Linked DNA regions of Bradyrhizobium sp. WD16. The protein of the gene in region 1 binds, or shares a complex with, the protein of each later gene. Links are inferred from orthologs where the notes say so. Each region holds a gene or a part of one and is shown on either strand. Other genes may lie near its edges.

What was found.
Region 2: the proteins of DB459_RS12875 (region 1) and tldD are in contact, whole or in part, in a solved structure (PDB 5NJ9), measured with the Escherichia coli proteins. The link is inferred for Bradyrhizobium sp. WD16 from one-to-one orthologs.

The regions. Positions count from the first base shown.
Region 1 is NZ_CP028908.1:2,778,633-2,790,506, forward strand. Bases 551-3,430 are described here. They hold DB459_RS12875 (TldD/PmbA family protein), read left to right. Parts: upstream 551-1,230; coding sequence 1,231-2,631; downstream 2,632-3,430. Other genes in these bases: DB459_RS12870 (DUF6101 family protein), read right to left, coding at 551-597; DB459_RS12880 (3'(2'),5'-bisphosphate nucleotidase CysQ), read left to right, coding at 2,618-3,430. In the rest of the region: more of DB459_RS12870, read right to left, coding at 70-550; DB459_RS12885 (DUF4170 domain-containing protein), read left to right, coding at 3,546-3,788; DB459_RS12890 (lysophospholipid acyltransferase family protein), read left to right, coding at 3,809-4,519; DB459_RS12895 (3-deoxy-D-manno-octulosonic acid transferase), read left to right, coding at 4,476-5,813; lpxK (tetraacyldisaccharide 4'-kinase), read left to right, coding at 5,806-6,801; DB459_RS12905 (DUF2093 domain-containing protein), read right to left, coding at 6,973-7,197; xseA (exodeoxyribonuclease VII large subunit), read right to left, coding at 7,307-8,938; purD (phosphoribosylamine--glycine ligase), read left to right, coding at 9,109-10,392; DB459_RS12920 (alpha/beta fold hydrolase), read left to right, coding at 10,452-11,351; DB459_RS12925 (hypothetical protein), read right to left, coding at 11,364-11,874.
Region 2 is NZ_CP028908.1:1,430,225-1,442,097, forward strand. What follows is about bases 5,606-8,484. They hold tldD (metalloprotease TldD), read left to right. Parts: upstream 5,606-6,263; coding sequence 6,264-7,706; downstream 7,707-8,484. Other genes in these bases: DB459_RS06690 (invasion associated locus B family protein), read left to right, coding at 5,606-6,042; lepB (signal peptidase I), read left to right, coding at 7,766-8,473. In the rest of the region: DB459_RS06660 (cytochrome c oxidase subunit 3), read right to left, coding at 1-386; DB459_RS06665 (cytochrome c oxidase assembly protein), read right to left, coding at 546-1,175; DB459_RS06670 (CoxF protein), read right to left, coding at 1,191-1,358; DB459_RS06675 (heme o synthase), read right to left, coding at 1,395-2,333; ctaD (cytochrome c oxidase subunit I), read right to left, coding at 2,403-4,019; coxB (cytochrome c oxidase subunit II), read right to left, coding at 4,104-4,943; more of DB459_RS06690, read left to right, coding at 5,560-5,605; DB459_RS06705 (PAN domain-containing protein), read right to left, coding at 8,507-9,034; DB459_RS06710 (glutamate--cysteine ligase), read right to left, coding at 9,338-10,708; DB459_RS06715 (MarR family winged helix-turn-helix transcriptional regulator), read right to left, coding at 10,799-11,287; glutathione transferase GstA, read left to right, coding at 11,450-11,873. UniProt on the Escherichia coli protein: Metalloprotease involved in CcdA degradation. Suppresses the inhibitory activity of the carbon storage regulator (CsrA).

The DNA.
Region 1 (11,874 bases):
AAGTGTCTTGCGAGCGACAAGCATGGCCGTGACAGCGCAGCGGCGAAGAAAAACGAGATGCGGGTCAGCTTACTCCGGCGCGATGATCTCGCGCTCGTCGCGGTGGATGCGCATGGCGCCGAGCGCCGCGCCGCAGCGCCGGCGCATCAGGATGCGCGGACGGCGGGTCTTGATCACATTGTGCCGCCGCCGCCGGCTCGCCGGCCCGGCGCGCTGTGCGTCGTCCTCGTCGATCATCGGCAGCGCCAATGTGTCCCGCCACGTCGCGGCGGCGTGCTCGATCTCGACGCTGTCCTCGCACGACACCAGCGGAATCGAGAGCGAAGGATCGCGATGTACCAGCACCAGCATCCAGCCGGCATCGGCCTCGCGCATGGCGATGCCGAGAAAGTCGTCGACGCGGACATTGATCGCCATCCGCATGCCGCGCACGGCGCGCCGCAGGGTGATGCGGTCGCGGTCGATCTCGACCTGGCGAATACCGCCGTCGGCACGCGCATCGCGCGCATCGAACCGCACCGGTAAAGTGTGTGGGTCGAGCCGCAGTGCGCGGCCCGACCCGGCGGGTGTCCCGCCAGCTCCGAATTGACGCCTCACGATTTCAGTCTCCCCGCCAGGATTATGTTCCCGGTCGATGGGGCGACTGTGCCATCGCGCTTTCCGTATCCGCTTAAGAAGGCTGGTTAATCGAACCTCACCCCGCGACATGCTTGACGACTCCTTGCCGGGGAACGGAAATTTGCTTTATTTCGCGTTGCGGGCGTGCTTGAACCGCGACTGGATTCTGCCCATTTCTTAAGGGTGGCGAACTCGGCGAGGCGCAGGCCTGCCGCGTCGGGTTCCATGAGCGTGCGCAACTCGTGCGGTTTTGGATCTGACGCTCGTATCAACATTGCAGCGGGTTCTTCGTACGATCGTCAGATCCAAAACCGCACTGGAATCATATTGATGCTAGTGTCCCGTCTCCGAATTACCGCTACGTTTGCCTCGCACTCGCACGGTAATTCGGAGACATAGGGACACTAGCAAAATCAAAGTGCTAGTGTGGCTTATGTCTCGCAATTGCCTACGAGAGGGTTGCCGCGAAGGCGGTAGGCAATTGCGAGACGCCACACTAGTGTCCCTTTGTTTCCGACGTTCGTATAAGCGCCTGCTGCAACGGAATACGAACGTTGGAGACGCGACACCAACGCATCATCGGCCACACGGCCTGCTAATCGGGATGGTCTCGTGAACGCATCTTCTCCGGCTACGGCCGCGGCTTCAAAATCCCCCGCTTCGGATCTGTTCGACCAATCCGCGCTCGGTGACCTCGCCGAGCGCCTCGTCGAGGCGGCGAAGCGTGCCGGCGCGGATGCGGCCGATGCGGTGGCGGTGCGCGGCATGTCCCAGAGCGTCGTGGTGCGCGATGGCCGCGTCGAAGAATCGGAGCGCTCCGAGGGCGACGATGTGGGCTTGCGCGTCATCGTCGGCCGCCGCCAGGCGGTGGTGTCGACGAACGATGTTGCTGCGGGCGACGCCGCGGCGCGGCTCGCCGAGCGCGCGGTCGCCATGGCGAGGGTCGCTCCCGATGATGCCTTTGTCGGCCTCGCCGATCCGGCGCTGCTGGCCCGCGACATTCCCGCCCTCGACTTGCTCGATCCGGCAATGCCTTCGACCGCCGATCTGGAGCGACGGGCGCTGGAGGCGGAGGCGGCGGCGCTCGCGGTGACCGGCGTCACCAAGTCGGGCGGAGCTTCGGCGTCCTGCGGCATCGGTGGCATGGTGCTGGTAACCTCGACCGGCTTCCACGGCGCTTATCTGCGCTCGAGCCAGGGCCTCTCGACCACGGCGATCGCCGGGCAGGGCACTGCCATGGAGCGCGATTACGATTTCACCTCGGCAATTCACGCCGCCGATCTGGAAGGCCCTGCGGTGATCGGCCGCCGCGCCGGCGAGCGGGCGGTGAAGCGGCTCAATCCGCGCAAGGTCGCGACCTGCAAGGCGCCGGTGCTGTTCGATCCCCGGGTGTCGGCCTCGCTGGTCGGTCATCTCGCCGGGGCAGTGAACGGTGCCGCCATCGCCCGCAAGACCAGCTTTCTCAAGGACCGCCTCGGTCAGCAACTGTTCGATTCCAGCATCCGCATCATCGATGATCCGCTGCGGCCGCGCGGGGTGCGCTCGCAGCCGTTCGATGCTGAAGGCGTCGCGGTCAAGCGCCTTGCCTTGGTGGATGACGGTGTGCTCACCTCCTGGTTGCTCGATTGCGCCACGGCCCGCGAGCTCGGGCTCGTCACCACCGGCCATGCCCATCGCGGCGTTTCGTCGTCGCCGTCGCCCGGCAGCTACAACATGCACATGGAACCCGGTCACGTGACGCCGAAGGAACTGATGGCCGACATCGGCTCGGGCTTCTATGTCACCGATCTGATCGGTTCGGGCGTCAACGGCGTCACCGGCGACTATAGCCGCGGCGCTGCCGGTTTCTGGATCGAGAATGGCGAGCTCGCCTATCCAGTGAGCGAGGTCACCATCGCCGGCCACCTCATCGACATCTTCAAGTCGCTCACCCCCGCGAACGACCTCGTCTTCCGCTACGGCATCAACGCGCCGACCATCCGCATCGAGGGTTTGACGATTGCCGGACGTTGACGTCGCGCTCGAGGGCCGGCTGGCCGAGGACACCGCGCTTCTGATCGAAGCCGTCCGCGAGGCGGGCGCGCTGGCGCTCAGCCTGTTCCGCACGGACGTGCGCAATTGGATCAAGGGCAAGTCCTCGCCGGTGTCGGAAGCCGACCTCGCGGTGAACGATCTGCTGGCGCGGAGGCTGCGCTCGGCGACCCCGAATTACGGCTGGCTGTCGGAAGAAAGCGCCGATGATCCGGCCCGGCTGGCACGGCCCCGGGTCTGGATCGTCGATCCGATCGACGGCACGCGGTCCTATCTCGCCGGCCAGGAGGACTGGTCGGTCAGCGTCGGCCTTGTCGAGGGCGACGCGCCGCTGCTCGGCGCCGTGTTCGCCCCGGTGACGGGAGAACTGTTCTTCGCCGCGCGCGGCGAGGGCGCCCGCCGCAACGATGCGCCGATCCGGGCCGCGGCCGGCGCCCGGCTCGACCCCGGCCGCATCGTCGGCCCCAAGCCGCTGGTCCAGCGCCTCGGCGAAGCGCTCGAACCGGGACCGCTGCATCCCCGGATCGGCTCGCTGGCGCTAAAGATCTGCCGGGCAGCCGAGGGGCGGCTGGATGCTGCTTTTGCAGGCGGGCATAGCCATGATTGGGACCTTGCGGCGGCCGATTTAATCGTGCACGAAGCGGGTGGAACCATGACCTCGCTCTCCGGCGAAGCCGTCGTCTATAACCGCCCCGAGGTAAAGCATGAGCCCTTGGTGGCGGCGGGGCGCGAACGGCACGCCCGCATCGTCGCGCATTTCAGGCGCAGCCCTCCGGTCTGACCATGCGCTTTTGACCATGCGCCGAGCAGAGCGCGGTTCCGAAAGTACCGTCGATGCCAGGGCACTTGTAACTTTATGAGGCGGCCCCGGCCGTTTGCTTCAGGGAAATAGATCCATGTCCGACACCTCGCAGCAGCTGCTTCACCTCGTCATTGGCGGCGAGCTGACCAGCCTTGAAACCATCACCTTCAAGGACCTCGACAGGCTCGATATCGTCGGCGTGTTTCCGAATTATGCCAGCGCCTACACGGCCTGGAAGGCCAAGGCGCAGCAGACCGTCGACAACGCCCACATGCGCTATTTCATCGTGCATCTGCACCGCCTGCTCGATCCGACCTCGGACGACAAGTCGAACTGAGCGATCGCACCCGCCTGTAAATGTCCCTTCGTCAGATCACCCGATCGAGCTGGTTTCAGCACGCTGCCGGTTTCGTCGCGTCCGAGTTTCTGCGCTTCGTCTGGCTGACCAACCGCTTCAGCTACGATCCGCCGGACCTCTATGCGCAGTTCGAGCCGCAGATGCCGGTGGTCGTCGCCTTCTGGCACGGTCAGCATTTCATGATGCCGTTCCTCAAGCGGCGGCATCTCAAGGCGAAGGTGCTGGTTTCGCGTCATCGCGACGGCGAGATCAACGCCATCGCCGCCGAAAGGCTGGATATCGGCACGGTGCGCGGCTCGGGCGATCACGGCGCGTCGTTCCACCGCAAGGGTGGGGTCGCGGCGTTCAAGGCCATGCTGCGGGTGCTCGAGGAGGGCGTCAACATGGCGCTGACCGCCGATGTCCCCAAGGTATCGCGTGTCGCCGGTCTCGGCGTGATTATGCTTGCACGCGATTCCGGCCGGCCCATTATACCGGTGGCGATCGCCACCAGCCGGTTCAAGCGTCTGAACAACTGGGATCGTTCGGTGATCAACCTGCCGTTCGGGCGCGGGGTGATCGCCACCGGCAAGTCGGTCAGGGTGCCGGCGGACGCCGACGACGCGGCCATGGAGGCTCTGCGCGTGCAGCTTCAGGACAACCTCAACGAGGTGACCCGGAGAGCCTATGCCATCGTCGGCCGCGCGGACGAGGCCGACCGTGCCGGTTGACCTGCCGCTGACACTGCGCGCCTATCGGCGGCTGTCGGCGGCTGCCATGCCGCTGAGCACGCTGCTGATCCATCGGCGCATCCGCCAGGGCAAGGAGGAGACCGGCCGGATCAATGAGCGCCGCGGTCTTCCCGGCGTCGCGCGGCCGCGCGGGCCGCTGATCTGGATCCACGGCGCCAGCGTCGGCGAGGTCCTGGCGGCTGCGGAACTGATCGGGCGGTTGCGCGCGCACAACATTCGCATCCTGCTCACATCGGGCACGGTGACCTCGGCCGGCATCGTCGCCAAGCGCTTTCCTTCGGACGTGCTGCATCAATATGTGCCGTTCGATGCGCCGCGCTACGTGTCGCGCTTCCTCGATTTCTGGCAGCCGTCGCTGGCGCTGTTCATCGAATCCGATCTGTGGCCGAACCTGATCATCTCGGCCTCCTCGCGCCGCATCCCGATGGTGGTGATCAACGGCCGGATGTCGCCGCGGTCCTATCCGCGCTGGCGCCGCGCGCTCGGCACCATCAGCGCGCTGCTCGGGCGCTTCGAACTGTGCCTCGCCCAGTCGCAGCTCGATGCCGAACGTTTCAGCGCCCTCGGCGCCGAGAACGTGGTGGTCACCGGCAATCTCAAGCTCGACGTTGCGGCGCCGCCGTCGGATCCGGCGAAATTCGCGCAGCTGCGCGCGGCGATCGGCGGTCGGCCGGTGATCGCGGCCGCCTCGACCCATCCGGGCGAGGAGGAACTGATTGCGGCGGTGCATGCCCGCCTGGCATCGCAGATCCCCGGCCTGCTCTCCGTCATCGTGCCGCGCCATCCCAAGCGCGGCGAGGCGGTTGCGCGCGATCTCGCGGCCGCGGGCTTCGCCGTGGCGCGCCGCGCCGGCGGCGAATTGCCTTCGCGTGAAACCGAGATCTACGTCGCCGACACCATGGGCGAACTCGGCCTCGTCTATCGTCTCGCTCCGGTGGTTTTCATGGGCGGCTCGCTGGTGCCCCATGGCGGGCAGAACCCCATCGAGGCGATCAAGCTCGGCGCTGCGACGCTGCACGGGCCCCACGTGTTCAATTTCGCCGAAGTCTATGAAGCGCTCGACCAGGCCGGCGGCGCTGCCCTGGTGAGCGATGCGGACGATCTGGCGCTGCGTATCGCCCGCCTGCTCGGCAACGAGGCGGCGCGAGCGCGCATGGTCGCGGCGGGCACCGAGGTGGTGACGCGGCTCGGCGGCGCGCTGGAGCGCACGCTGGCGGCGCTCGAGCCCTATCTGCTGCAACTGCGCATCGAACGCGGTGCCATCGATGCGTGAGCCGGGCTTCTGGCACCGGCCGCCGTCCTGGCAGGCGCGCCTGCTGGCGCTGCCTGCGATGATCTACGGCCGGATCGCAACGCGCCGCCTGGCGCGTCCCGGCCGGCGGGTCGGGGTGCCGGTGATCTGCGTCGGCAATTATCACCTCGGCGGCGCCGGCAAGACGCCGACGGTGCTGGCGCTGGCGGCACTGCTACGCAAGATGGGTGAACAACCGGTGGTGGTCAGCCGCGGCTATGGCGGTCGGTTGGCCGGTCCCGCGGCGGTCGAGCCGACGCAGCACAGCGCCGCTGAGGTGGGTGACGAGCCCTTGATGATGGCCTCGGAGGTGCCGGTGATCGTCGCCCGCGATCGCGCCGCCGGCGCGGCCATGGCGATCGCCCGCGGCGCCAGCGTCATCCTGCTCGACGACGGCTTCCAGAATCCGGCGCTCGTCAAGGACGCCAGCATCATCGTCATCGACGCCCGGCGCGGTCTCGGCAACGGACTGGTGTTTCCGGCGGGGCCGCTGCGTGCGGCGCTCGAGCCGCAGCTCGAGCGCACCGACGCGCTCGTCATCGTCGGCCATGGCTCGGCGGCGGATGCCCTAGCCGCGAAGGTTGCGGCGAGGGGCAGGCCGGTGTGGCGGGCGGAACTGGCGCCCCAGCCATCCTCGCTGGCCGTGCTCAGAAGTCGCCGCTGCCTTGCCTTCGCGGGGATCGGCGATCCGGCCCGTTTCGTCGCCACCTTGCGGACCCATGGCGTCGAGGTCGTTCGCGAGGCGGCTTTCGCCGATCACCATGCCTACCGGCGCGAGGAAATCGAGGCGCTGGCGGCGACGGCGCGGACAGAGGCGCTGGCGCTGGTGACGACGCAGAAGGATCTGGTGCGGATCGCCAGCGATCCGGCGCTGGCCGACCTCGCCCCAAGCCTGACGGCGCTGCGCGTGAGGCTGGTGCTGGAGGGGGATGTCGAGGGATTCCTGGCGCGGCTGTTGCGGCGCGGGTGATCAGCACGCAGAGGCGTTTTTCCAGCTCAGCGTTCCACGACGATTCCGAGCCTCGTCGTCATGGCCGGGTTTGTCTCGGCGGTACAAGGCCGGGCATGACGATCGAAATCAGCGGCAGCGCGCGGCCGCTCAATGTGGCGCTATGATACCTCAGCCCAAGCTGACTTCAGCTCAGGCCGACTTCAGCGCCTCGGGGAAGTGGCGTTCCAGCACCGCGGTCGGGGTGGCATAGGCCTCCTGGCGGTCGACGCTCCAGTATTTCAACTCGTCCAGCGGAATCCGCACGCCGCTGACAGCGCAGACCACATAACTGCCCGGGCTGACGACCCGATAGTCGCCGTCGAGATATTGCAGGCGGGCTTCGGACTGGCCTGAGGACGAGAATCTGTTGAGCACGCTGAGTGTCCCGAATTGGTCGCGCGTCGCCGCGCCGGATTGATCTTGTATCATAAATGGGGGCGCGGCGCCCGCCTGTCAAAGGCTGTCCTGCCGGAAGCCGGTGCCGTCAGAACAGGCTGCCCTGCTTGTCGGGCTGCATATCGGCGTGCTTGGGCGCCTCGGCTTTCTCGGCCTTCACCTCGGTTTTCGGCCGGCGCTGCGGCTTCGGCGCATCGACCGGCGGCGCTGTGCCCTCGGCGGTGGCGGCGACCCGGCCGTCGGCGAATTCGAGGCTCAATCGGGCTCCCGGGGCGACCGCCGCGGCAGCGTGGAGCGGATGGCCCGCCTGGTCGCGCACCAGGGCAAATCCGCGCGCAAGGACGCTGCGATAGGATAGCGCCGCCAGCAGCTGCCCGGAATGCTCGATCCTCGCCCGGCGCCGCTCCACCAGGGTGGTCAGCGCCCGTGCCGCGCGCTCAGTGAGGCGCTGGGCGCGCTCACGGTCGCGCGCCAGCAGCTGGCGCTGCGCCTTGGCATTGGCAAAGCGGGAAGCTTTCAACCGCGTCTCGATGCCGATGTAGCGGTCACGCCGGCGCTGCAGCAGCGACCGCGCGGACAACGAAAGCCGGTCGCCGGTCATCTGCAGGCGCTGGGCGGCATGGTCGACCTGGGCGCGCAGCACGCGCAGCGTGAGCCGGGCGTCGGCCTGGGCGAAGCGTCGGTAATGGGCGTGGGTATTGCCCTTCAGCGCCCGCGGCAGGCCGGTGGCCGCGGCGTCGAGGCGCTGGCGCGGGATGGCCAACAGGTCGGCGGCGCTCGGCAGCGCCCGCGTGGCGCTGCGCAATTCGCTGCGGCGATGTTCCTGGGCGCGTTGCCAGCAGGCGAAGGCGCGGCGGGCGAGGCTATTGACCTCCACCGTGAGTTCGGCTCGCACCGGCACCGCCATTTCGGCAGCCGCGGTCGGCGTCGGCGCCCGCCGGTCGGCGGCAAAGTCGATCAACGTCACGTCGGTCTCGTGACCCACCGCCGAGATCAGCGGGATCATGCTCTCCGCCGCGGCCCGCACCACGATCTCCTCGTTGAACGACCACAGGTCCTCCAGCGAGCCGCCGCCGCGGGCCACGATCAGCAGGTCGGGCCTCGGGATGCGGCCGCGTTCGGGCAGGGCATTGAAGCCGTGAATGGCAGCTGCGACCTGTTCGGCGGCGCCTTCGCCCTGCACCCGCACCGGCCAGACCAGCACGCGGCGCGGGAAGCGGTCCTCGAGCCGATGCAGGATGTCGCGGATCACCGCGCCGGTCGGCGAGGTGACGACGCCGATGACCTCCGGCAGCCACGGCAGGAGCTGTTTGCGCGCCTCGTCGAACAGCCCTTCGGCGGCGAGCTTGCGCTTGCGCTCCTCCATCAGGGCCATCAGCGCCCCGACCCCGGCGGGTTCCAGCGCCTCGATGACGATCTGGTATTTCGACGAGCCCGGATAGGTGGTCAATTTGCCGGTGGCGATGACCTCGAGGCCCTCCTGCGGCTTGAAACGCATCCGGCCATGGACGCCCTTCCAGATCACCGCCTCGATCTTGGCCGAGGCGTCCTTGAGGGCGAAATAGCAGTGGCCGGAGGAATGTGCGCCGCGAAAGCCGGAAATTTCGCCGCGCACGCGGACATGGCCATAGGCGTCCTCGACCGTGCGCCTGAGCGCATTGGACAGCTCGGAAACCGAGAATTCCGGCGCATTGGCGAGCGGGGCGGGAGCGGAGACCATGTCGAATCAAGCTTTCGGGTTGAGCCGCCAAGGTAGGCGCTCGAATCGCCCCCGCCAATGCCCCCGGGGCTGCGTTGTCCGCGATGTCGGCAGACCGGCAAGGGGCAGGTTCCGGCCCTTGTTTCCCCTGCCGCGAGCGGCTAACCGGTCGGTTCAGGAGACCAAAGCCCATGAATATCCTTCTGCTCGGTTCCGGCGGACGTGAGCATGCCCTGGCCTGGAAGATCGCGGCCTCGCCTCTGGTGACGAATTTCTGGTGTGCTCCGGGCAATGCCGGGATCGCCCACGACGCCGAATGCGTCGGTCTCGACGTTGCCGACCATGGCGCGGTGATCGCCTTCTGCAAGACCAACGCGGTAGATCTGGTGGTGGTGGGACCGGAGGCGCCGCTCGCCGCCGGCATCGTCGATGATCTCGCCGCAGCCGGCATCAAGGCCTTCGGGCCGACCAAGGCCGCCGCCCGGCTCGAAAGCTCCAAGGGCTTCACCAAGGATCTCTGCCGGGAGGGCGGCATTCCCACCGCGGCCTACGAGCGCTTTTCCGACGCCGACCAGGCCAAGGCCTATATCCGCGCGCAAGGCGCGCCGATCGTCGTCAAGGCCGATGGCCTCGCCGCCGGCAAGGGCGTCGTGGTCGCCGCCAGCGTCGCCGAGGCCGAGGCGGCGATTGACATGATGCTCGGCGGCGGCTTCGGCGCGGCCGGCGCCGAGGCGGTCGTCGAGGAATGCCTGGTCGGCGAGGAGGCATCCTTCTTCGTGCTGTGCGACGGCGATGATGCGTTGGCGCTGGCGGCGGCGCAGGACCACAAACGCGCCTTCGACGGCGACGAGGGGCCGAACACCGGCGGCATGGGCGCTTATTCCCCGGCGCCGGTCATGACCGACGCCATGTGCCGGCGCACCATGGACGAGATCATCCTGCCGACCCTGCGCGCCATGAAAGCGCGCGGCACGCCCTACAAGGGGGTGCTGTTCGCCGGGTTGATGATCACCGCCGAGGGTCCGAAGCTGATCGAATACAATGTCCGCTTCGGCGATCCCGAGACCCAGGTGCTGATGATGCGCCTCAAATCCGATCTCGTTCCCGCACTGCTTGCCGCCTGCGACGGCCAGCTCAAGAGCTTCGACCTGCGCTGGTCGGACGAGGCCGCGCTCACGGTGGTGATGGCGGCGAGGGGCTATCCGGGCGATTATGCCAGGGGCAGCGTCATCGAGGGACTCGACGAAGCGGCCAAGGTCGAGGGCGTCGAGATCTTCCATGCCGGCACGCGCGCGGACGGCGCCACCATCCGGGCCAATGGCGGCCGGGTGCTCAACGTCACCGCGATCGGCGAAAGCGTCGCAGAGGCACAGCGCCGCGCCTATGCGGCGGTCGACCGCATCCGCTGGCCGGAGGGCTTCTGCCGGCGCGATATCGGCTGGCGCGCGGTGGCGCGCGAGAAGGACAGCAGATAGGCTCGAACTCCGTGTCGTGGCCGGAACAGGCAGGCCTGACGAAATCGAAGGAAGAGGCAATGTCCGACCTCGCCGATCTGTTTCCCGGTTTCGCCTCGGAGTGGATCTCGACGGCGCGCGGGCGCATCTTCGCCCGCGTCGGCGGTTCAGGCCCGCCGCTGCTGCTGCTCCACGGCTATCCGCAGACGCATGTGATGTGGCACCGCGTGGCGCCGCAGCTCGCGCCGCATTTCACAGTGGTGATCGCCGACCTGCCGGGCTACGGCTGGTCCGATGTGCCGGTGAGCGATGCCGAGCACACTCCGTTCACCAAGCGCGGCATGGCGCAGGCCATGATCGAGGCCATGGAGAAGCTGGGCCATGCCCGTTTCGCGGCTGCCGGGCACGATCGCGGCGCTCGCGTCGCCTATCGTCTCGCGCTCGATCATCCCGGCCGGCTCATGAGGCTCGCCACCCTCGATATCCTGCCGACCTACGAATACTGGTCGAGCATCGATCGCACCTTCGCGCTCAAGATCTATCACTGGGCGTTTCTCGCCCAGCGGGCGCCGCTGCCGGAGGACCTGATCAAGACTGATCCCGACGCCTATTTCGGCCGCACCTTCCGCTCCTGGGCCAAGGCCGGAACGAATCCGTTCGATCCGCGCGCCGTTGCCCACTATCTCACGGCGCTGCGCGATCCCTTGCGCATCCATGCCGCCTGCGAGGATTACCGCGCCGGCGCCTATGCCGATTTCGACCACGACAAGGCCGATCTCGAAGCCGGGCGCAAGATCACCGTGCCGCTGCTGGCGTTGTGGGGCGGTACCGGGATTGCCGCCGCGTCGCGCTCGCCGCTCGAGACCTGGCGCAAATGGGCCACCGACGTGCGCGGTAGCCCGATCGACAGCGGCCATTTCCTCTGCGAGGAGGCGCCCGACGCCACCGCTGCGGCGCTGCTGGAATTCTTTCGCGCGTGATCGCGCTGGTCTTCATTTTGGGGCGGAAAGGGCGCTGCGAATGGTCCGCTCGATCGAGCTGATCTCACACTGGGCGTACCACCATTGGAAGCGGGCAAGCAGATAAAAGCAGCCAATGAAGCCGAAGCCGCCCAGAGGGATCAAGAGTTCGGCCGGGTTGGCGATGATGCTCCGCAGATCGTGAAAGACCGTTCCCAGGACGTGGGCAATAGCGACGAAGGTCCATATGGCTAAAAAGGCCAGGGCGAGCGTCGTGCCCACCATCGCCCCCTCGGTCGTCGAATAGCTGCCCCGCAAGACGGCCTTTCCGTCGCGTTCTTCGAAGATGCCGTTGAAGACGGGCGAACGCGTGCCGCTAAAGAAGGATAGGTATCTGATCTCGACGTCATCGCGAGCCACCGAGCCCGAGATGCCGAAGCGTGGGGTAAGGACTTTGGCGCGCGGCACGCGGGCTTGCAAACGCGCAATCGATACCTCGACGGAGAGGTCGCTGTCGAACTCCGCCGGCTCATTGGGATAGAAG
Region 2 (11,873 bases), 1.3 Mb from region 1 along the record:
ACGCCGCCGAACAGCGCCTCGCGGGAGAAGTGGACCGGGTCGGCCGGGAACAGGGCGGAATTGAAATAGGCCCAGAACCAGGCGACGAAGAACATCGCCTCGGAGGCGATGAACAGAATCATGCCGTAGCGGTGATGGAGCTGAACCACCCGGGTGTGATCACCCTTGTACTGCGCCTCGCGGATGACGTCGCCCCACCAGCTGGCCATGGTGTAGAGCACCCCGATGAAGCCGACGCCGAAGACGATCGGTGCGCCGGCGAACATGTGGTGCATCCACGCCACCGCGCCGAATGCCGTGATGAAGGCCGCGAGCGACCCCACCGCCGGCCATGGGCTCGGATCGACGAGATGGTAATCGTGATGCTTCACATGCCCCGTGGCCATTGCCTCTCTCCATTCGCGGGCCGCGGTCGTCGGCCCATGTTGCTCAGTCGATCAAGTGGACGCGTCCCCCGCGGCCGCGCCAAGTCCATCCCAAGTCCAGTCCGTCTCAAGTCCAGTCCGTCTCAAGTCCAGTCCGTCTCAAGTCCAGGTCCGGCCGCCCTACAGATTGCCCCGCCGCGCACCCTGCTCGCTGGCCGCGACCGGCTGCGCCTCGCTCTCGCGCACCGGATAGAAGGTGTAGGACAGCGTGATGGTGCCGATATCCTTGTTGTCGGCGTCCTCGGCGATCTTCGGATCGACATAGAACACCACCGGCATTTCGCGGCGCTCGCCCGGCGCCAGCGTCTGTTCGGTGAAGCAGAAACAGTTGATCTTCTGGAAATACGATCCGACGGTCAGCGGTGCGACGTTGTAGGCGGCCTGCCCGGTGGTGCGCCGCGCCGACTGGTTGGTGACGGTGTAATAGGCCGTCACGACCTCGCCGATCCGGACATTGATCTCGGTGGCTTCGGGCTCGAACTTCCACGGCAGCCCGCCGCCGACATTGGCGTCGAAGCGAATCGCGATGCTGCGACCGAGAGCGCCCTCCGGCGCCGATGTGGCGACCTGGGTCGTGCCGTTGAAGCCGGTGGCGCGGCAGAACCAGTTGTAGAACGGCACCGCGGCGTAGGAGGCGCCGATCATCAGGGCCACGACGCCGCCGCAGATCGCCGCCACAGCGGCGTCGCGGCCGAGCCCGCGCGCGGATTGCGGCTTGGGCGACGACGATGGCTGGGGCTCGGTCACGATCAGATCCCTTCCCGGCTACAGCGGACGGTGCAGCACCGCCGGCCCCTTGACCAGGGTGACGGCGAAAAACAGCAGCACCAGGATGCCGAGCGTCCAGGCGATCGCCAGCGAGCGCTCGCGGCGGCGGCGCTTCTGCTGCTCGGTGAGCACGATGCCCTCTTCCGGCTGGTCGCGATCGTCCATCGGCGCGCTATGCATCCTTTACCAGAGACCTAAGTTCTACCAGCCGTGCGCCATCAGCGGCCGCAGCAGAGCCTCGACCAGAAGCGTCGCGAACAGGGCGAACAGGTAGATGATCGAGAAGCCGAACAGCCGCCGCGGCCCGCGCAAGGCGCCCCGCCCGGTGCGAACGCGATAGACGTCGATGGCGAGCCACAGCATCCAGGCGCCGAGCGCCAGCGACACCACGCCATAACCGGCGCCGAAATAGCCGAGCGGCCAGGGCGCGGCGGCCACGGCCACCAGCAGGATCGTGTAGAGCAGGATCTGAAGCCGCGTCGCATCGGCGCCGGCGACCACCGGCAGCATCGGGACTTGCGCGCGGGCATAGTCGTCGGTGCGGAACAGCGCCAGCGCCCAGAAGTGCGGCGGCGTCCAGAAGAAGATGATCAGGAAGAGCAGAGCGGGCTCGACCGCCAGCGATCCGGTCGCCGCCGCCCAGGCGACCACCGGCGGCAGGGCGCCGGCGGCGCCGCCGATGACGATGTTCTGCGCCGTCGAGCGCTTGAGCCACATCGTATAGACGACGACATAGAAGAAGATGGTGAAGGCGAGCAGCGACGCGGCGATCCAGTTGACCAGGATGCCGAGCACCATCACCGAGAAGAAGGCCAGCGTCATGCCGAAGGCCAGCGCCTCCTGCGGCGTCACCCGGCCTTGCGGAATCGGACGCAGTGCCGTGCGCGACATCAGCGCATCGATATCGCGGTCGTACCACATGTTGAGGGCGCCCGAGGCGCCGGCGCCGACCGCGATGCACAGGATCGAAGTGATCGCCAGCACCGGATGCACGCCGCCCGGCGCCAGCATCAGCCCGACCAGCGCCGTGAAGACGACCAGCGACATCACCCGCGGCTTGAGCAGGGCGACATAGTCGTGAACCCCCGCCTCCGAAATGTGCGGTGTCAGTTGCAGCGAAGTGTGGTCGACGATGGACAACTGGGCTTTTCCTCGACGCTCCCGGTCAGCACGGCCGCAGGCGCAAGCGTGCGGCCGTGCTGATTGCTCTTACTGGATCCGCGGCAGAACCTCGAACTGGTGGAACGGCGGCGGCGACGACAGGGTCCATTCCAGCGTGGTCGCGCCGGCACCCCACGGATTGTTGGCCGCCTGCCGCTTCTTCATGAAGGCCTCGATGACGCCGTAGAAGAACACGACGACGCCGAAGGCCGCGATATAGGACCCGATCGAGGAGACCAGATTCCAGCCGGCGAAGGCGTCGGGGTAGTCGACATAGCGGCGCGGCATGCCCGACAGGCCGAGGAAGTGCTGCGGGAAGAACACCAGGTTGACGCCGACGAAGGTCACCCAGAAGTGCAGCTTGGCGATGCCCTCGTTGTACATGTAGCCGAACATCTTCGGGAACCAGTAGTACCAGCCGGCGAAGATGGCGAACACGGCGCCGAGCGACAGCACGTAATGGAAGTGCGCCACGACGTAATAGGTGTCCTGCAGCACGCGGTCGACGCCGGCATTGGCCAGCACCACGCCGGTGACGCCGCCGACGGTGAACAGGAAGATGAAGCCGATAGCCCAGATCATCGGCGCGCGGAATTCGATCGAACCGCCCCACATCGTGGCGATCCAGGAGAAGATCTTCACCCCGGTCGGAACGGCGATCACCATGGTTGCGGCGACGAAATAGGCCTGCGTCGCCGACGACATGCCGACCGTGTACATGTGATGGGCCCAGACCACGAAGCCGATGCCGCCGATCGCCACCATCGCATAGGCCATGCCGAGATAACCGAACACCGGCTTGCGCGAGAAGGTCGAGACGATCTGGCTGATCATGCCGAAGCCCGGCAGAATCAGGATGTAGACCTCGGGGTGGCCGAAGAACCAGAACAGGTGCTGGAACAGCACCGGATCGCCGCCGCCTTCCGCCGAGAAGAAGGTGGTGCCGAAGTTGCGGTCGGTCAGCAGCATGGTGATGGCGCCGGCGAGCACGGGCAGCGACAGCAGCAGCAGGAACACCGTCACCAGCACCGACCACACGAACAGCGGCATCTTGTGCAGCGTCATGCCGGGCGCGCGCATGTTGAAGATGGTGGTGATGAAGTTGATCGAGCCGAGGATCGACGACGCGCCGGCGAGGTGGAGCGAGAGGATCGCGAAGTCCACCGCCGGACCGGGATGGCCGGAGGTCGAGAGCGGCGCATACATGGTCCAGCCGGCGCCGACGCCGTTACCGCCGGGCTCGCCCTCGACGAAGACCGAGATCAGCAGCAGCGCGAAGGAGGCCGGCAGCAGCCAGAACGAAATGTTGTTCATGCGCGGAAAGGCCATGTCCGGCGCACCGATCATCAACGGCACCATCCAGTTGCCGAACCCGCCGATCATCGCCGGCATCACCATGAAGAAGATCATGATCAGGCCGTGCGAGGTGACGAAGACGTTGTAGGTGTGGCTCTCGTGGAACAGCTGGACGCCCGGATACATCAGCTCGATCCGGATCGCGATCGACATCGCCGCACCGATCACGCCGGCGATGAGCGCGAACACCAGGTACATCGTGCCGATGTCCTTGTGGTTGGTCGAATAGACGTAGCGGCGCCAACCGGTCGGATGATCGTGGGCGTGGTCGTCGTGGGCGGTATGTGCGTTCGATGCAGCGGTGGCCATTGTCGTCAGATCCTTTGAACCCGAATGGTTCTGAACCCTGGTGCGGTTCGTCGCCCTTGTTCCGAGATTGCGGGCGCCGCGCGCTTACTGCGCGGCGGCGCCAACCGAGGCATATGCGTTGGTGCCGGCCGAAGCGTACTTCTTCTTGGCTTCCTCGACCCAGCTCGCGAATTCCTTGTCGCTGACGACGCGGATCGCGATCGGCATGAAGGCGTGGTCCTTGCCGCAGAGCTCGGAGCACTGGCCGTAATACATGCCGACCTTGGTGGCCTTGAACCAGGTCTCGTTGAGACGACCCGGAATGGCATCGATCTTGATGCCGAAGGAGGGGATGGCGAAGGAATGGATGACGTCGGCGCCGGTGGTCTGGACCCGGATCACCTTGTTGACCGGCACCACCATCTCGTTGTCGACGGCGAGCAGGCGCGGCTGCTTGTCGGTCGCCATCAGCGAATCATATTCGAACTTGCCGTTGTCCGGATAGGCGTAGCTCCAGTACCACTGCTTGCCGGTCGCCTTCACGGTCAGATCGGCCTTCGGCACGTCGAGCTCGAGGAAGAGCAGCCGGAACGACGGCACGGCGATCGCCACCAGGATCAGCACCGGAACGATGGTCCACACCACCTCGATCAGGGTGTTGTGCGTCGTCCGGGACGGCGTCGGATTGGAGCGGGCGTTGAACTTGATGACAACCGTCACCAGCAGCGCCAGCACGAACAGCGTGATGGTGACGATGATCCAGAGCAGGAAATTGTGAAACCAGGTGATGTTCTCCATCACCGGGGAGCCGGACGGCTGCAGCGAATATTCCCAGTTCGACGGCTGCCCGACCTCGGCCATGGCCGAACTCGCGAACGCCAACCCACATGCGGCAACCGCCAGACCCAGAATTCGGCGGCCCCACCGTCCCCTCGACATCTTCATGTCGCCTGCGCTCCTGTCCAAGACCTCGATCCGACACTTCCTCCGGCCGCCGCGTCGTTCGAACGGCCTCGCGCGATCTGCATCGGTCGATTCCGTGTCGGTCGATCATCGGCGAGAGGGCGCCGGTAGCTCGCTTGCGCTCAGCCACCCGCCAATGCAGGTAGGAACGCCTCGAGTTTGCAGTGTTCACAAATCATAATTCTCCGGCCATCGCAATGCAGGAAAGTGCAGCGGCGAGGTGATCGCCCCTGCCTCGGCGCGAAGCCATGGCCTCGAGGCCAGCCGGCATCAACCGCCAGTTAACGAGCAACAACCATTACGCGCGCTTGACAGGCGCGGGCCGCGATGTACCCACGCTGACGATCAACGCCGCGCAGGCGATTCGGGCCCCATCCGGCTCCTGGCGAAGCGAGGGTGTTTTCACCGGCTGCCGCCTTCAAGGTGCCGTCATTGCCCTGTCAGCCTGCGGGGAAGATCGCCATTTTGTTGCCAAGGATCGACCCTGATGGGCGCTTCGAGACCTCACCACCCCGATGCCAACCGCCCGGCCGCGACGGGGCCTGCCGCTCCGACACCGACCCGCCGGCGGCGCGGTTCGCCGGCCTTCTGGCTGGTCATGGCCGGCCTGATCGCCCTCAGCTTCGGTTTCACCACTGGAACCGCCCTCGCCCAGGGCGCGGTCCGCTCCGTTCATGGCGACTGGCAGATCCGCTGCGATACCCCGCCGGGAGCCCAGGCGGAACAATGTGCCCTGATCCAGAGCGTGGTGGCGGAAGACAGGTCCAATGCCGGCCTGACCGTCATCATCCTCAAGACCGCCGACCAGAAGAGCCGGCTGATGCGGGTGGTGGCACCGCTCGGGGTGCTTCTGCCCTCCGGCCTCGGCCTCAAGCTCGACAATAATGATGTCGGCCGCGCCGGGTTCGTCCGCTGCCTGCCCAATGGCTGTGTCGCCGAAGTGGTGCTGGACGAAAACCTCCTGAACCAGCTCAAGACCGCCAAGACGGCGACATTCATCATCTTCGAGACGCCGGAGGAAGGCATCGGCTTTCCGCTCAGCCTCAAGGGCCTCGGCGAGGGCTTCGACAAGCTGCCCTGAATAACCGCTTCATTTGCCGCACAGTCATAAATTTTCTAGTGGATTGAACGACTTGACGTTCGCTTCCCGAGCCCGCGACCGGGGAACGGCGAACACGGGATCTTGCGCGGCTTCCGCTGGTTCTCGACCGCGGCAATCCCTATGTTGGTGGGCAAGACCCTGACCGCCAACGCTGCGACCGCCGCGCCGCCCGGGCGTTCCCCGCTGCAATCGGAGTTTCCATGACTCAGCAGACCGACAGCCCCGCCTCCCTCAGTTCCCTGCTCGATCGCGCCGGTCTCGATCGCGACGCGGTGCGCGGCGAGATGACCCGCGGCCTCGACGGCGCCGACGACGGCGAACTGTTCCTCGAATACAGGCAGTCGGAAGGGCTGATGTTCGACAACGGCCGCCTCAAGCAGGCGACCTACGACACCGCCCAGGGCTTCGGCCTGCGCGCCGTCAAGGGCGATGCGGTCGGTTACGCCCATGCCTCGGACATGTCGATGCCGGCGCTCGCCCGCGCCGCCGATGCCGTCCGCGCGGTGCGTGGCGGCTACAGCGGCAACTTCGCGGCAGCGCCGGCGCACAGCAATGCCAGGCTTTATGGCGACGACAATCCGCTCGACGGCGAGGCCTTCGAAAGCAAGGTCAAATTGCTCGCCGAGATCGACGCCTATGTCCGCGACAAGGACCCGCGGGTGCGGCAGGTCTCGGTGAGTCTCGGCGCCACCTGGCAGGTGGTGGAGATCTTCCGTCCCGACGGCGAAAGCTATCGCGACATCCGCCCGCTGGTGCGGATCAACGTTTCGGTGGTGGTCGGCTCCGGCGATCGGCAGGAGACCGGCAGCCACGGCTATGGCGGCCGCGAGGCCTATGCCCGCTTCATCGAAACCAAGGCCTGGCGCGATGCCGCCGACGGCGCGTTGCGCCAGGCCCTGGTCAATCTCGAATCGGTGCCTGCGCCGGCCGGCGAGATGGACGTGGTGCTCGGCCCGGGCTGGCCGGGCGTGATGCTGCACGAGGCCGTCGGCCACGGCCTCGAAGGCGATTTCAACCGCAAGCAGACCTCCGCCTTCGCCGGACTGCTGGGCCAGCAGGTCGCCGCCAAAGGCGTCACGGTGGTCGATGACGGCACCATCGCCGCGCGCCGTGGTTCGCTGTCGATCGACGACGAGGGCACGCCGACCAGCCGCACGGTGCTGATCGAGGACGGCATCCTGGTCGGCTACATGCAGGACCGCCAGAACGCCCGGCTGATGAACATGAAGCCGACCGGCAACGGCCGGCGCGAAAGCTACGCCCACATGCCGATGCCGCGCATGACCAACACCTACATGCCCGCCGGGCCGCACGACCCGGCGGCGATCATCGCCTCGGTCAAGAACGGCATCTACGCCGTCAATTTCGGCGGCGGCCAGGTCGACATCACCTCGGGCAAATACGTCTTCCAGTGCACCGAGGCCTATCGCATCGAGAACGGCAAGATCGGCGCCCCGGTCAAAGGCGCCATGCTGATCGGCAACGGCCCCACCGACCTGCACCGCATCACCATGGTGGGCAACGACCTCGAGCTCGACGCCGGCATCGGCACCTGCGGCAAGAACGGCCAGGGCGTGCCGGTCGGCGTCGGCCAGCCGACCTTGCGCATGGACCGCATCACCGTCGGAGGAACCGGGGCGTGAGCAGCGAGACGACGACGACCGCCAGGACCGTGCGTAACTGGACCGGCGCCGCCGCCCAGATGGTCTCGGTGTTCCTGCTGGTGATGGCGGCAAAGGGCGCCATCGCCGAGCCGTTCTATGTCCCGTCCGGTTCGATGGAGCCGACGCTGCTGATCGGCGATGCGCTGCTCGCCAGCAAATATCCCTACGGCTACAGCGCCGCCTCGGTGCCGCTGAACGTCTCGCTGCCCTCGACCTCGCGGGTGCTCGGCGCCCTGCCGGAGCGCGGCGACGTCGTGGTGTTTCGCTGGCCGGGCGACCATTCGCAGGTCTGGGTCAAGCGCGTGGTTGGCCTGCCGGGCGATCGCATCCAGATGAAGCAGGGCGAACTGTTCATCAACGGCACGCCGGCGACGCTCAAGCCCGACGGCACCGGCGAGGCCGAGAACGACGACGGCTCCAAGGCCGCCGCGCCGCGCTATGTCGAAATCCTGCCCGGCGGCCGCAGCCATCCGATCCTCAAGCTGCGCGCCCACGGCTTCCTCGACAACACGCCCGAAATCACCGTGCCGGCCGGGCGCCTGTTCGTGCTCGGCGACAACCGCGACAACTCCGCCGACAGCCGGGTGCCGCTGGCCGAGGGCGGCGTCGGACTGTTGCCGGTGGACAATCTCGTCGGCCGCGTCGAGACCGTGCTCGGCTCCTGGGACATCGCCCAGCACCATCGCTCGCCGGCGACCTGGCTCGACGCGCTGCGGGGCTCGCGCTTCCTGACCATCGTGCGGTAAGCGTCATCGGAGCGAGGGTGCGAACGACCTCGCTCAGCGCACCACGCCGGATGTGAAGCCCGGCTTGCGGCGCGGCGGCTTGATCTGGTTCTTCAGGAAGCACCGCGGCTCCCGACCGAGATAGCCCGGCCGCGCATAGGTCCAGGCCCGACACTTGTTGTCGCCGACACAGGCGGCCCGGCAGGCCTCGTCCTTGTCGCTCGCCTTCATCTCGAAACTGCGATAGTCGCCGCCGAAGCGATCGGTCGACATCTCGACTGCGCCGGTCCGCTGTTCGACCACGCCCGCGCCGCGCACGCCCGAGACGCAGCAATTGCTCTCGATCCGCGGCGGCACCGCGCTCTTCAGCCAGCAGGTCGCCTCGGCCGCAGCGTAGGTCGGATAGTTGAAGCTCCAGGCGCGACAACGCCGGTCGCGCTCGCATTGAAGCGCGCAATCCGCCGGATCGCCCGACAGCACCGGAGAATGCGCATAGTCGCTACCCGGCCGGTCGTAATTGACCTGGGCGAAGCTTGCCGGCGCTACAACCGCCACAATCAACGCCGTCAGCATGGCGCGCATCAGCGGCCGCACTCCTCCGAGCGACGGCCGGCGCGCGCGACAGCGTTGGGGGCGGACCATTCCGGACTCTCTCGGCGAGGGCGACAAACCGGCAAGCGGGTGTTGAAGCAGGGATCGACGTCGGATCGTCTTCGCGGGCCTGGGCTCGCAAGCGATCCGCTTCATTAAGACGCCAGCTTTCTGTACGCCAGATGAACGGGCCCGCCGCAACGGCGGCACCGTCATTCAGGATGTTCGTTTCAGGACATGTTCGTTTCAGGACTTTGCCGATCGGCGGCACGCCGATTGCGGCAGCTGCCCGGTTCAGAAGGCGAACTCCTCATAGGCCGGGTCGACCGAACCGCCCCATGCCCCATGATATTTCAACAGCATCTCCTCGGCGGGGGTCCTGCCGGCAGCGATGATCTGATCGAGCGGCTCGAGATAGCGGGATTCGTCGCGCCCGGTCTGGTCGACTTGGCCGCGGCGGCGCAGTCCGGCATGGGCCAGCACCAGGCATTCCTTCGCGATCTCGAATAGATAGCGATCGCCGATCCTGGCCTTGAAGCCGAGCCGCGGCACCTCGTCGCGCAATTGCTGGCGCTGCGCCGCGCTCCACGGGCGCACCAGGTCCCAGGCAGCCGAGAGGCTGTCGTCGTCGTAAAGCAATCCGACCCAGAAGGCAGACAAGCCGGGCAGACGGCCCCACGGCGCGCCGTCGGCGCCGCGCATTTCGAGATAGCGCTTGAGCCTCACCTCGGGGAAGATCGTGGACAGATGGTTGGCCCAGTCGGACAGGGTCGGCCGTTCACCGGGCAGTTTCTCGTTACGGCCTTCGAAAAAGGCGCGGAAGGAATCCCCGGCGACGTCGATATAGGAATCGCCGCGCTTGATGAAATACATCGGCACGTCGAGGGCATAATCGACCCAGCGCTCGAACCCCATGCCGTCCTCGAACGCCCAGGGCAGCATGCCGGAGCGATCCGCATCGGTGTCGCGCCAGATCTCCGAGCGGAACGACAGGAAGCCGTTGGGCTTGCCCTCGGTGAAGGGCGAGTTGGCGAAGAGGGCGGTGGCGACCGGCTGCAGCGCCAACGAGACCCGCAGCTTCTTCACCATGTCGGCTTCCGAGGAGAAGTCGAGATTGGTCTGCACCGTGCAGGTCCGGTACATCATGTCGAGCCCGAGACTGCCGACCTTCGGCATGTAGCTGGTCATGATCTGGTAGCGGCCCTTGGGCATTTTCGGAATCTCGCCGCGCGACCAGGACGGCGTCATGCCGAGGCCGAGAAAGCCGATGCCGAGCGGGGTCGCGACCTCGCGCACCTGGGCGAGATGCGCCATCAGCTCGCCGGCGGTCTGGTGCACGGTCTCCACCGGCGCGCCGGAGAGTTCGAACTGGCCGCCGGGCTCGAGCGAAATGGCGCCGCCGCCGGTGACATCGAGCAGGCCGATGATGTTGCCCTGCTCCATGATCGGTTCCCAGCCGAGCAGATCCTCCATGCCCCGGAGCAGCGCCTCGATGCCACGGCCGCCGGCATAAGGCACCGGGCGGTGTCCATCCAGCGTGAAGGGCGTCTTTTCGTGCTCCGTGCCGATGCGGAATTCGGCGGCGGGCTTGCAGCCGGCCTCGAGCCACGCGACGAGATCGTCGCGGCTCTGGAGCGGGGTCATGTCGATCTGGTCACGAGCCATGGAAAGTCCGGTCGAGAACCGCGGCAGCGTCGCAGGCGCGCGGTCGGGAATGGGGACCGCCTGCGCCGGCGGCCAAGGGTGAATAAAAGCTCATCGGACGCCCGCGGCGTCTTTGCCGGGCAGGAGCGCGGCATCGTTGCAGGAGCAGCCCAGGCGGTCGAGCAGATCGCAGAGTCTCAGCGCGTCGCCGTCGGAGAGCTTGGAACCGATGTGGCGCTCGATGGCCGCCGAATAGGCCTGCCACATCTTCTTCTGCAGCTCGCGGCCGGCCTCGGTGATCTCGATGAACTGGCCGCGCTTGTCCATCTTGCATTCGCGGCGGACGGCGAGTCCCTCGTCGACCAGACGGTCGATCAGCCGCGACGTCGAATATTGCGGAATCAGCATCTGCCGCTCGAGTTCGACGGGACGCATCTCGCCGCGCGGCGAGCGCGACAGCTCGAACAGCGCGTCATACCAGGCGAGCGGCGGAAACCCGGCCTTCTTCAGGTCATGCTCGACGGCGTCGAGCACCCGGCTCTGCACCCGCATCAGGCGGATCCAGGCGGCTGTCGCTTCGCTCGAGGGTTTACGCTTCATGATCCCGTCATGGTGGTTCGCCGCGACTATAGCCCGGTCAATGCAGCTGCATCAATATTGACAGTTCCGTGCAGGCATTTAAACGCATGCGGCAACGAACCCATTTCTCCGGTGGAGTGGATTTGCCACTCGCCACCTTCGGACCATCCAGGGAGGCCCATGATGAAACTTTATTATACGCCCGGCGCCTGCTCGCTGTCGCCCCATATCGCCCTCAAGGAGGCCGGCCTGCCGCACGAACTGGTCAAAGTCGATCTCAGGGCCAAGAAGCTCGCCAATGGCGAGGATTTCACCAAGATCAATCCAAAAGGCCAGGTGCCGGCCCTGCAGCTCGATAACGGCGAGTTGCTGACCGAGGGGCCCGTCATCGTCCAGATGATCGCCGATCATGTGCCGGAGAAGAAACTGGCACCGGCGAACGGCACACCCGAGCGCTATCGTCTGCAGGAATGGCTGAACTTCATCGGCACCGAGATCCACAAGACCTTCAGCCCGCTATTCAACCCCACCCTGGCGGACGAGGCCAAGGCAGTGTTCCGGAACCGGCTCGCCATCCGCCTCGGCCATGTCGACAGCGCCCTCGCCG